3 regions of the Rahnella sp. CJA17(1/100) genome follow, and region 3 is predicted to be linked to each of the others. Evidence: predicted binding sites of a transcription regulator. Region 3 holds the regulator's gene; each other region holds the start of a gene.
What was found. The regulator PurR, encoded in region 3, represses purine synthesis genes. The targets are predictions, from matches to a motif close to CANGCAAACGTTTGCNTG.

Region 1: the regulator PurR is predicted to act here: its motif matches at 2,823-2,840, upstream of pyrD (quinone-dependent dihydroorotate dehydrogenase).
Region 2: the regulator PurR is predicted to act here: its motif matches at 2,908-2,925, upstream of purE (5-(carboxyamino)imidazole ribonucleotide mutase).

Annotation. Positions count from the first base shown of each region.
Region 1 covers NZ_CAWOJA010000064.1:140,139-144,469, forward strand. Annotated here, with positions in the region: gene AACU55_RS21290 (YcbX family protein) at 1-946, shown strand, start outside; gene AACU55_RS21295 (cell division protein ZapC) at 977-1,525, opposite strand; gene pyrD (quinone-dependent dihydroorotate dehydrogenase) at 1,710-2,720, opposite strand; gene ssuE (NADPH-dependent FMN reductase) at 3,036-3,617, shown strand; gene AACU55_RS21310 (sulfonate ABC transporter substrate-binding protein) at 3,636-4,331, shown strand, end outside.
Region 2 covers NZ_CAWOJA010000002.1:100,586-104,916, reverse strand. Annotated here, with positions in the region: gene ybbP (putative ABC transporter permease subunit YbbP) at 1-1,123, shown strand, start outside; gene purK (5-(carboxyamino)imidazole ribonucleotide synthase) at 1,269-2,333, opposite strand; gene purE (5-(carboxyamino)imidazole ribonucleotide mutase) at 2,330-2,839, opposite strand; gene AACU55_RS01375 (tRNA-(ms[2]io[6]A)-hydroxylase) at 3,020-3,652, shown strand; gene lpxH (UDP-2,3-diacylglucosamine diphosphatase) at 3,764-4,331, opposite strand, start outside.
Region 3 covers NZ_CAWOJA010000044.1:415,283-419,613, forward strand. Annotated here, with positions in the region: gene punC (purine nucleoside transporter PunC) at 1-145, opposite strand, end outside; gene punR (DNA-binding transcriptional activator PunR) at 282-1,187, shown strand; gene purR (HTH-type transcriptional repressor PurR) at 1,225-2,250, opposite strand; gene cydH (cytochrome bd-I oxidase subunit CydH) at 2,584-2,673, shown strand; gene AACU55_RS18845 (C40 family peptidase) at 2,839-3,738, opposite strand; gene AACU55_RS18850 (hypothetical protein) at 4,092-4,220, shown strand; gene AACU55_RS18855 (Grx4 family monothiol glutaredoxin) at 4,201-4,331, shown strand, end outside.

The DNA of each region.
Region 1 (4,331 bases), on a different contig from region 3:
CCTCGTTCTGTTCACGCCGGTTTTGCTGCCCGATGGTCTGATGATCTCCGCGCCCGAAGGCGAAAGCATCACAGTCAAATTTCGTGATTTCGCAGGCGTTCACTCGCCGACGGAAGTCTGGGGCAATCAGTTTACCTCACTCATCGCGCCGGAACCCGTAAATCGCTGGTTAAGTGGCTATTTAAAGCGTGACGTTCAACTGCGCTGGGTTGGCGATGAGCCGACGCGCCGGGTAAAAAAACATCCGGAAGTGCCGCTGTCGTTTGCTGACGGATTCCCGTATCTGCTGATCAATGAAGCCTCAATGCAGGATTTACAGCGCCGCTGTCCGGGCGGTGTCAGGATTGAGCAATTCAGGCCGAACATCGTGGTCAGCGGCGCACAAGCCTATGCCGAAGACAGCTGGCAGACGATCCGCATCGGAGAAGTGATTTTCGATCTGGTGAAACCTTGCAGCCGCTGTATTTTTACCACAGTCAGTATCGAAAAAGGTCGCAAACATCCGCGTGGCGAACCGTTGAAAACATTACAGGGCTATCGTACCGCCAGCGACGGCGATGTCGATTTCGGTCAGAACATGATTGCCCGCAACAGCGGCGTGATCCGCGCAGGCGACAGCGTTCAGGTGCTGGCAACCAGGCCACCACGGCCTTACTGCGCGGGCGATATCATTGAAAATGTGGAAGCGCCAAAAAGCACCGCGCAGGACGTCAGCATTAATTACCAGGGAACGCAGTTTACCGGCAACAATCAGCAGATTTTGCTCGAGCAGCTGGAATTGCAGGGATTACGTATCCCCTATTCCTGTCGTGCAGGAATTTGTGGCGCGTGCAGGATGACATTGAAAGAAGGAAAAGTGGCACCGCTGAAAGAGAGTGCAGTGGGAAAAGATGGAACGATATTAGCGTGTAGTTGTATTCCGGCTACGGATATCGTGCTCGGCTAGAGGTGTATTTAATGAGGATCAGGCAGGAAACTAAACTGCCTGATCGTAAACATCATCCCTGTCAACGCGGAATGCTGCTGGCATTAGCCGGTCATGCATCACTTTAATAGCATCCCCCAGCACCATGCCGCGCCCTGCGACCGTCAGCCGTTCCTGCGCCAGCAGGCACAGACTGGCATTATCACCGGATTCCACCACCAGTAATGTCGCCTGTTCACCGCTTTCCATCACCTGCACCTGAGCAAGCTGACCATTAGCAGGCTGGAAAGGACGCATCTGCTGACTGAAATGCCAGCTCTTCGGCATCAGCGGTTTTAAAAAACGATAAGCGACTAAGGCGTTCAGAACTAATTCAGCGCGTTGTTCAGCTGCGAGACGAATATGTTTGCACTGTTCTTCAAAATCAAAATACAGCGCCGCATCATCGACACAAAATGACATATTTCCGAAAGCATCAGGAGTTAACATTTTGGCGGGAAAACGGGAACGGAAAATCATGCCATTGGCGAGGTCCAGCATAAGCCGGTCATGTTCTGTATCAAAATACCAACGCCAATTATCATCTGGTTTAATTTTCATTTCGTCATCCTGTTTACCCTCATGCCCTCTGCCTGACTTCATTACCGGCTAATCTGTAAGAATAGATTTTTCAGTAACGAAACGATATCAGACAAATCCTGAGCCTGAATTACGGTCAGTGGACAAAATATAGACGAGCCGGGTTAATAAATAAACCCCTGACTCGTCTTCAGGATGAAAAATATTAGATATGGGTAACAATATCTTTGATCAGACCCGGACCTTTAAAGATAAAGCCGGAATAGATTTGAATTAAGGAAGCGCCTGCGGCCATTTTCTCACGGGCCGCCGTTAATGAATCAATACCGCCAACACCAATAACCGGCAGACGCCCTTGTAATTCATGAGAGAGCATACGGATAATTTCTGTGCTGCGCAGCTGCAACGGGCGCCCGCTCAGACCACCAACCTGTTCGCAATAATTCAGCCCCTGAACCAGTTTACGATCGAGTGTGGTATTCGTCGCAATCACGCCATCCATATTATGGCGCACTAAACTGTCGGCTATTTGGATCAATTCTTCCTCAGAAAGATCCGGTGCGATCTTCACCACAACAGGCACATATTTCTGATGGCGTTGCTGTAACTCAAGCTGCTTATTCTTAATCGCTGCCAGCAAATCATCCAGCGCTTCACCGTATTGCAGTGAACGTAATCCCGGCGTGTTAGGTGATGAAATATTCACCGCGATATAACCGGCGTACGGATATACCTTTTCCATACAGGTCAGATAATCGTCTGCGCCGTGCTCAACAGGCGTATCTTTATTCTTGCCAATATTAATCCCCAGAATGCCGCCAAAATGTGATTTTTTGACATTATTCACCAGATTATCCACGCCATGGTTATTGAAACCCATGCGGTTAATCAGGCCTTCAGCTTCCACAATACGGAATAAACGCGGCTTATCATTACCGGCCTGCGCACGCGGGGTCACAGTACCGACTTCAATAAATCCAAAGCCCATTGCCCCCAGCGCATCAATACATTCGCCGTCTTTATCCAGGCCTGCGGCCAGTCCCAAAGGGTTCTTAAAGGATAATCCCATGCAGTTTACCGGTTTGGTCGGCACTGACTGGCGGATCAGGAATTCAAACGGGGTGCCGGAAATGCGGCTCAACTGACGAAAGGTTAACTCGTGGGCGCGCTCTGGATCGAGCTGAAACAGTGCTTTCCTGACAAGAGGATAATACATGGAGACTCCTGGATTCCCGGTGGCTAGACGGGGCGGTATTATTGACTAAGCGCCGGACAATTGGAAATGATAACCGGCATATTGGCCAAATAATTGCTTCGCTGCGCAAACGATTACCTTTTTGTTACCTTTAATTCACTTTTATTTCCTTTCCCCCCATCGCCCCGCAGCACACCCGACACGTGCTTTATCTGTTTTGAAACTTTCCATAGCCAAAATTGAGATTTCCGCTGCGCCGCCTCTGCCTGCTAGGTTTACCTCACTTCGTTAAGAAAAATGATAGTTCTATAACAAATTGTTATAAGGAATAAGCAAATGCGTGTAGTGACTCTGGCAGGCAGTCCGCGACAACCCTCCCGCTCCTCTTCCCTGCTGGCACTCAGCCACCAGTGGCTGGCGAGCCGTGGCGTTGAAGTCTTTACCTACAATATTCAGGATTTTTCAGCAGACGATCTGCTTTTCGCTAATTTTGGCAGCCCGCAACTCAAGCAACTGAATGCTGAACTGGCGAGTGCTGATGGCCTGATCGTCGCCACACCAGTGTATAAAGCGTCTTTTTCCGGCGCACTGAAAACCCTGCTCGATTTACTGCCAGAACGCGCGCTCGACCATAAAGTGGTGTTGCCACTGGCTACAGCCGGATCTATCGGGCATATGCTGGCCGTCGATTACGCCCTAAAACCGGTACTCGCCTCGCTGAAAGCACAGGAAGTTTTGCAGGGCGTTTTCGCAGATGACAGCCAGATCACCGATTATCAGACGTTCCCTGCGAAGCTGGCCCCCGCACTGGAAGAGCGTCTGATCGAATCTCTGGAAAACTTCTACCTGGCGCTGAGCCGCCGCCGTCCGCAGCTTCCGTCTGTTGCATCCCTTTCTGCGCAAGCACTGCGTGTCTGACTTTAAAAGGAATTAATCATGCCTGCTTCTTTCTCTTTATTACGCCGTATCCCGGTTGTGGCCAGCCTGCTGACCAGCCTTTTTCTGAGCGGCACCGCAACGGCTCAGGAAAAGGATCCGGCGCAATTACGTATTGCCTATCAGAAAGGATCTGTCGGACTGGTGCTGGCGAAATCACACCAGTTACTGGAAAAACGTTTCCCGGATACAAAAATAAGCTGGGTAGAATTCCCTGCCGGGCCGCAAATTCTTGAAGCGCTGAACGTCGGAAGTATTGATCTGGGCGGTACCGGTGATTTGCCGCCGTTGTTCGCGCAGGCAGCGGGGGCAGATTTGTTGTATATCGGCTCTGAACCCCCGAAACCGAAAGCAGAAGTGATTCTGGTCGACAGCAACAGTCCGATCAAAACCGTCGCAGATCTCAAAGGCCATAAAGTCGCTTTCCAGAAAGGCTCCAGTTCGCACAACCTGCTGTTGCGTGCCCTGCAACAGGCGGGCCTGAAATTCAGCGATATCCAGCCGGTCTATCTGACCCCTGCCGATGCACGGGCCGCATTCCAGCAACATGATGTGGATGCCTGGGCTATCTGGGATCCGTATTATTCGGCCGCGCAAGTTCAGGGGGATGTGCGGGTTCTGACCGACGGCTCGACGCTCCACCAGACGGGCTCCTTCTATCTGGCACCGAAAAAATACACCGAGGCCAATCCTCAG
Region 2 (4,331 bases), on a different contig from region 3:
ACCGCTGCGTCTGGCGGTCAACCGTCTGCTGCGTCAGCCGTGGGTGACGCTCAGCCAACTGGCGGCATTCTCGATGTCATTTATGTTGCTGGCGTTGCTGCTGGTGATGCGCGGGGATTTACTGGATCGCTGGGAGCAACAACTGCCGCCGGACAGCCCGAATTACTTCCTGCTTAATATCACCAAAGACCAAATCCCGCAGGTGACGGATTTCCTGCATCAGCATAACGCGCAACCGGAAACCTTCTACCCGATTGTGCGGGTACGTCTGACGAAGATTAACGACAAAGTTGCCACTGATATCATCAAACCGGATGACGCAGGGGGAGAGGCGGTCAACCGTGAACTGAATCTGACCTGGATGCAGGGACTGCCGGATCACAATCCGCTGGTGGCAGGCAACGGACCGCCGAAAGCCGGTGAAGTGTCGGTAGATGAAGGGCTGGCGGGGCGTCTGGGGCTCAAACCCGGCGATACCGTCACATTCAGCGGTGATACGCAGGAATTCAGCGCCAAAATCACCAGCCTGCGTAAAGTGGACTGGGACAGCCTGAAGCCGAATTTCTACTTCATCTTCCCGCCGGGTGCGCTGGATGCACAACCGCAAAGCTGGCTGACCAGCTTCCGTTATCACGGTGATGTCAGCACCATCACGCAGCTTAACCGTCAGTTCCCGACGCTGAGTTTGCTGGATATCGGCTCGATCCTGCGTCAGGTCGGCCAGGTATTACAGCAGGTGAGCAGGGCGCTGGAAGTGATGGTGATCCTGGTGATGCTGTGCGGCGGATTGCTGCTGCTGGCGCAGATTCAGGTCGGCATGCGTCAGCGCCGTCAGGAGCTGATTGTTTACCGTACGCTGGGTGCCAGCAAAAAAATGCTGCACCGGACATTGTGGTGTGAATTTGCCGTGCTCGGGCTGGTGGCGGGGATCGCCGCCGCCATCGGCGCGGAAGCTGCATTGTGGCTACTGCAACGCCAGGTTTTCGATTTCCCATGGGAACCGAATTATCTGATGTGGATTGCGGTACCGGTGGTCAGCGCGGTGCTGCTGTCGGTTTGCGGCGGTTGGCTGGGTGTGCGGTTGCTGCGGGGACGGGCGTTGTTCCGGCAATACGACTCGTAGTTTCTAAACTCCTCCCCCTGCGAAGGGGGAGGCAGGGAGGGGGTTTTAATGGCTAACTGTTTGTCAAAGCACACTTTAACTATGAGATTTTGACCTTAATACCCCACCCCAACCCTCCCCTTCGCAGGGGAGGGAGCCGATCAAATCAAAGCTTTTCAATCGCCCATTCAATCCCGCTGGCGTATTCTTCCGGCAGCATCGGGACCAGTGCGTTGAGATTGTCTTTCAGCAGGCGGGCGCTGGCGTCGTTGAGATTCAGGTGTCCGACTTTACGACCCGGACGCACGTCTTTCTCGTACCAGTGCAGATTGACCAGCGGCAGGCTCAGCCATTTTTCTGACACATCCGTGCCAATCAGATTCACCATCACTGACGGTGTGCTCACCACCGGTTTCGGCAGTGGCAGACCAAGGATGGCGCGCAGATGCATTTCAAACTGACTGTAAGAGGCGCCGTTCTGTGTCCAGTGCCCGCTGTTGTGCACACGCGGTGCCAGCTCATTGATCAGCAAACCTTCGCTGACCACGAAACACTCCATTGCCATTACGCCGACATAATTCAGTTCGTTCATGATCGCCGACAGCATGTTTTCTGCCTGCTGTTGCAGGGTGGCATCCGGCTGCGGCAGCGCAACACTGGTGCGCAGAATGCCGTCCTGATGCAGGTTGTGGGTCAGCGGATAAAACACGGTTTTACCATCGTGACCGCGCGCGCCCACCAGCGAAACCTCACCGGAGAAGTTGATACCCTGCTCAACGATGCATTCGCCATAGCAATCCTGCGGCAGCGTATTTTCTTCACCAGAACGCAGACGCCACTGACCCCGGCCGTCGTACCCGCCGACGCGACGTTTCACAATCGCCAGTTGGCCAAGCCGGGAGAATACCTGCGGCCATTCGGCGGCATCGGACAGCAATTGCCACGGCGCAGTCGCCAGACCGAGCTGGTCGAGCAGCTGTTTTTGCGTCAGGCGATCGGCCAGACGCGGGAAAATGTCGCGGTTAACGAACGCATTGTGCGTCGCCAGTTCGCGGGTCAGTGCCGTTTCCGGCCAGCGTTCGATTTCAGCGGTGATCACGCTTTGCTGATACGGCACGGCTTCCGGTTCAGCATCAAGGCCGACAGGATAGACGGCGATGCCCAGCGGTTCACCGGCCTGACGCAGCATTCGGCCTAACTGGCCGTTTCCGAGTACGCAAACCGGTTTCATGCTTCCTCCCGCGGGTCGGGGTTATTCAGCACTTCGTCAGTTTGTGCGGTGCGCCACGCGGCCAGGTTTTTGGCAATCTCAGCATCGTGCAGTGCAAGAATCTGTGCCGCCAGCAATGCGGCGTTTGCGGCACCGGCTTTACCAATCGCCAGCGTACCGACCGGAATACCACGCGGCATTTGCACAATGGAATAGAGACTGTCGATGCCACTGAGTGCAGCACTTTGCACCGGCACGCCCAGCACCGGCACCAGCGTTTTCGCCGCCAGCATGCCCGGTAAATGCGCTGCGCCACCGGCACCCGCGATGATCACATCAAAACCGTTAGCGGAAGCCTGCTCAGCGAAAGTAAACAATTTGTCCGGCGTACGGTGAGCGGAGACGATATCGACATGGAAAGGAATATTCAGCGTTGTGAGGACGTCGGCGGCGAACTGCATGGTCGCCCAGTCACTTTTAGACCCCATAACGATGGCGATTTTTGCCGGGGTAACGTTGGATGACATGTCTGTAAAGCTCCTGTGATTCGGAAATAGAAACTGCGAGGGCGCAAATGATAGCACGCTCCGTGAGGGAGGAAAACGGTTGCGTCGCCGGAAAACGGCGCATTTTTGATGAGAAGTTGGCGGCAGATTTGTATAATCCAAACCAATATATTAATGACAAACTTCATTGGAAACTGATTTATGACGCAGGCTTTACTGGCACCGATTTATGATTTTCTTCACTGTGAAACACCCGCTCTGTGGGTGGATGTGGCGCTGGAAAATCAGACGGTGATGCTGATCGACCACGCTAACTGTGAAAAGAAAGCGGCGGCCACGGCGATGAGCCTGATGACCAAATATCTGGATCGCACCGAGCTGCTGTTTTGTGCGGCGCGCCTGGCGCGTGAAGAGCTTCACCACTTCGAACAAGTGGTGGAAATCATGCAAAAGCGCAATATTACTTATACCCAGCTTTCCCCCTCGCGCTACGCCAGCGGCATGATCAAACATACCCGTCATCACGATGATCTGAATATTCTGGTCGACCGGCTGATTATCGGGGCGTACATCGAAGCGCGATCCTGTGAGCGTTTTGCCAAAATTGCGCCGCATCTCGACGAAACCTTGTCGCGTTTTTACACCTCATTGCTGCGTTCAGAATCACGGCATTTTGCCGATTATCTGGCGCTGGCGGAGCAATATGCCGGAACGGATATCAGTGAGCGGGTAGAGGAGTTTGGCAGAATTGAAGCGGAACTGATCCTCACGCCGGACGAACAATTCCGCTTCCATTCAGGCGTACCCGTTACCCTTCATACTTCGGGCTGCTGATGCGTTGACTGCGCTCATTCACCCCGGTCACTTAGTCAGCTAAGCTCCCAGGGATTCATGAGCTTGTCGCCTTCCAGCAACTCAAATTATTTTGGGTAACTTTGAGGTGACTCAAAACGGGAAGCTGATCAGCTCCACGTTATCGGCGGTGACTTTCACCATCGAGCCTTCTTCGTGCCATGCGCCGAGTACCACGCGGTGGCCGGTTTTATTCCCCAGTGGCACATCGTGAATTGCCGGACGATGGGTGTGACCGTGGATCATCCACTCCACGCCGGCCATCTGCATTTCGCTGACCACCGCCTGCGGGTTCACATCCATAATTTCCAGTGATTTGCCCTGGTTTGACGCCTTGCTGTTGGCGCGCATTCTGGCAGCAATGCCCAGTCGCCATTTCAGCGGCAGCATCAGGAAAAGTTTCTGGATCAGCGGATTGTGGACTTTTTTGCGGAAGTTCTGATACGCGACATCGTCGGTGCACAGTGTATCGCCGTGCAGGATCAGGACGCGGCGGCCATAAAGTTCCAGCACTTTTTTCTCCGGCAGCAACGTCATCAGGCTGTCGCGGGCGAAACGTCTGCCGAGCAGAAAATCGCGGTTGCCGTGAATGAAGAAGCAGGGCACACCTTGCTGGTGTAACTGATTCAGTGCCGCCGAGATTTCAGCGTGAAGCGGCTGC
Region 3 (4,331 bases):
TGCTCAGACTTGCGCTGATCATTCCGGGGCTGGTCATCAGACTGGTTTGCATGGCGCTGAACGCAGGCAGATACATATCAGTGGCTAAAAAGCCCAGCATGCTCAGTCCCGCGAGATAGAGCATAAATCCAAAGGAGGGTTTCATTATCGTCTCGTTAATTTATTTATTGCAGATGATGTGATGCAGATTACATACCGGAGGCGGAGTTTAACGCTTTGATAACAGGCTTGTGAAACGCTAATATTTGCACTCTGCTATCAAAAATATTGAAGGCTGAATTATGTGGTCAGAATACGCCCTTGAAGTGGTAGATGCCGTGGCAAGAACGGGTAGTTTTAGTGCGGCAGCGCAAGATTTGCACCGCGTGCCTTCTGCTATAAGCTATACCGTCCGTCAGCTTGAGCAGTGGCTGGCCGTGCCGTTGTTTGAACGTCGCCATCGTGACGTGGTACTGACGCCTGCGGGAAAGGTTTTTGTCGATGAAGCGCGGATTCTGACAAAAAAAATGATAGCCACGCGCCGGCAGTGTCAGCAGGTGGCGAACGGCTGGCGCGGCGAATTACGTGTGGCGGTTGACCGGATTGTAAAACCCGCACGGACACGGCGTCTGGTGCTCGATTTCTACCGCCATTTTGCGGACACCGAACTCATTATTCACTCAGAAGTGTTTAATGGTGTCTGGGATGCGCTGGTTGACGGGCGGGCAGACGTGGCGATCGGTGCTACACGCGCGATACCGGTTGGCGGGGGCTTCAGTTTTCGTGACATGGGATTTATGGACTGGCATTGCGTCGTCAGCCCGCAACATCCGCTGGCGCAGTTATCCGGCGCGCTGAATGATGATGAGTTGCGGCCTTATCCTGCACTCTGTCTGGAAGACACCTCCCGGACATTGCCTAAGCGGGATACATGGACGCTGGATAACCAGCGGCGGCTGGTCGTGCCAGACTGGACCTGCGCGCTGGAATGCCTGACCGAGGGCTTATGCGTGGGTATGATGCCGGTTCATCGCGTCACGCCGTGGATAGAACAGAAAAAGTTGCAGGTGCTGACGCTGGAAAATACGTTTCCCGACAGCCCGTGTTGCCTGACGTGGGATCAAAGCAATCCGTCACCCTCGCTGGCCTGGTTGCTGGAATATATGGGCGATACAGAAACCATGAATCAGGAATGGCTGCGTGATTAGAAAAAAAACGCCTGCATCTGCAGGCGTTCGATATCTGTTAACGGCGGTAATCGCGGTACGGACCATCGGCTACGGAACGGCGTTCGACCAGTTTCGGATGCACCTCAATGGTCTGAGACTCTTCACGCTTACTGACAATTCTGTCCAGCAACATGGTAAAGGCCATTTCACCCAGACGTTCTTTCGGCTGATGCACGGTTGTCAGCGCGGGGGAGAAGTAACGGGCGTTACGCACATTGTCGTAACCGATCACGGAAATATCCTGAGGAACGCGCAGGCCCAGTTCGTCTGCGGCACAGATTGCGCCCATTGCCATCACATCGCCACCACAGAATACGGCAGTCGGGCGGTGCTTCTGCATCAGAATTTTATGCATCGCCTGATAGCCCGATTCCGGCTCGAAATCGCCCTGAACTACCCATTCGTCACGCAGCGGAATATTGGCTTCAGTCAGTGCTTTCACAAAACCCTGGAAGCGGCCACCGCCGGTATTACGTGCCAGTTGGCCCGGGATCACCCCAATATCACGATGACCGCGTTCAATCAGATAACGCCCGGCCATGTAACCCCCTTCGAAAGCATTATCAATAATGCTGTCGGTGAAGTTCTTACGCGCTTCGCCCCAGTCCATGACCACCATTGGGATCGAACGGTGCTCCTCGAGCATATTGAGCAACTCATCAGGATATTCCGCGCACATCACCAGCAAGCCATCGACGCGTTTTTGCGCCAGCATTTGCAGGTAGGCTTGTTGTTTCTCCAGATTATTATGCGAGTTACACAAAATCAGCGTATAGCCTTTGGAGAAGCAGCTGTTTTCTACGGCTTCAATCACTTCGGCAAAATAGGGCGCTTCGCTGGAGGTGGCAAGCAGACCGATCGTTTTGGTGTTATTGACCTTCAGACTGCGGGCTACAGCACTCGGCGAGTAATGTAACTCTTTGATTGCAAGGAGAACCGCTTCTTTGGTTTCTTCGGCGACGAAACGTGTTTTATTGATGACGTGCGACACGGTTGTAGTGGAAACGCCAGCGCGCTTTGCGACATCTTTAATCGTTGCCATGTAAACAATGACTCCTGAACTCACGTGTTTCAGCACGTTAGCATTATGTTAATCGTTTGCTTGCGTGGATCTCACTGCTGGCTTCTAAAAGGGCAGTGAAATCGTTGGGTGGATTCTTCAGAATGAGGCGTGAAATGCTCTCGGGTGAAATCAACCAGCACACAGGCGTGTTAACCGACAATTTTCTCTTATAATGCAGGAAAGTGGAAGTAAAATTCTCAGGGATACATTGTCATTCAGCACAAGATTTTAAATGTTAATTATGCGAAAATGCGTTGGCACACAATTAGTGTGGCTTAAAAAATGCCACAATTTGATCCGAAAGGGGGTTTGATGGACAGCAACCTGAAATTATCGTTGATCACCACGGTATGCGCTTTGCTTATGATTATCGCTTTCAGCTTCACTGCGGTGATGAACTGATTCAGTAAGTGAACCGCTATAAAAAAGGGCGATTCCTGTTACAGGAATCGCCCTTTTCAATTTTACGCAGTGGCCGTTACCGCCGATACTCTTCCCTGCAGAAACTCTTCGTTAAATGCTATTCAATGGCTGATTAGCGAAACTTCAGACTTAACGAATTGTTTATTATCGGATCGTTTTCGGCGTCATTACCCGGCGTGCACCCACATAATGATCTTGCCAGTAATCGTCGCCGAGAGAGGTGATTTTAATGTCTTCGCCCGTTCTTGGAGACTGAATAAACTTGCCGTTCCCCACGTAAACACCAACATGGTCTGCTGCGCCGCGGTTATTGATTCTGAAGAACACCAGATCACCGCTTTCAAGTTCGCCGCGTTTGACCGGAGCCGCATCGCGCAGGTGATACATTTCATTCGCTGTGCGTGGCATCTTAATACGGATCAAATCTTTGTAGGCGTAATAAACTAAGCCGCTGCAATCAAAACCGGTATTCGGCGAGGTTCCGCCCCAGCGATACGGTTTTCCTACCTGATGCATCAGTTTGGTCATCGCCGTTTGCTGGGCATGCTGATAGCGTTTTTTATGCGTTGCACTTAGCGTAATCGGTTTGCTGTCTTCTTCAGGCTTTTTACCTTTACGGTGCCGGCCATACGCTTCTTTTTTACTGACCCTTTCTGTGCTGTTTTTCGCGAGTGAACGGGTTTTGGCGTGTTTCTCTGTTTTGCTTTCGGCCCGTGTGGTCTTCAGTGTCTTTTCTTTTTTACTTTCGGCCCGGGTCGTTTTGACACTTTTCTCCGTCGTGGTCTTTCGTTTAGCCAGTTCGGTGCTTTTAACTTTCTTCTTCGAATTCTTGTCCTGAATTTTTTGTTCTGTCACTGGCGCGATTTTAGTTTTTTTACTGGTTTTCGCGGCCACCGTTTTTCGCTTTCGCCGTTCTTCAGGTGCAGCCTGATTAACATGGCTTTTACGCTGATCGGCAGAAACACGTGTCTGCGGCGATGCATGTGCCATATTCAGAAATAGCTGGGTAAAGAGCAGCACAAAAAGCGTGAACAGTAAGCGCATAGCTTCGTTACCATGAGTGGTAGGTTAAACATCAGGGATGTCAGAGTATTGCCTAAAAGAACCTGACAAAAAAGCACGAATTGACTCGATTCTAGATCATATTGTGAGAAAAAGTTAATGGCTTTTTTTATGTCGAAATAACCGCCATTTTTAGTCAAAAAAATAACCACTTTTCATGGTGTTAATATTTGAGTTAAAGAATGGAATTTTGCAAATCTGGCGTTATCGATGAACGCCAAAAATGTTATTCTCAATGAATGTTTAAAGATGTGAGCCTGAGCGCACACATTAAAGATTGTTAAATAAAATGCCAGTATTGAGAAAGACCCCACAAAAAATGGCGTTTTTATCTGATGGCTGCCATCGTTACAATAGAAGGTATTGTGATTGCGCACCGTCTCTTTATGCTGCGCGTGAAGAGTAATGATCGTGACAGCCTGTACCGGCTTGAGGAAGCAAGAAATGACCACTCCAACAATTGAAAAAATTCAGAAGCAAGTTTCTGAAAACCCGATTCTGCTGTACATGAAAGGTTCGCCGAAACTGCCAAGCTGCGGTTTCTCCGCTCAGGCTGTTCAGGCGCTTTCAGCCTG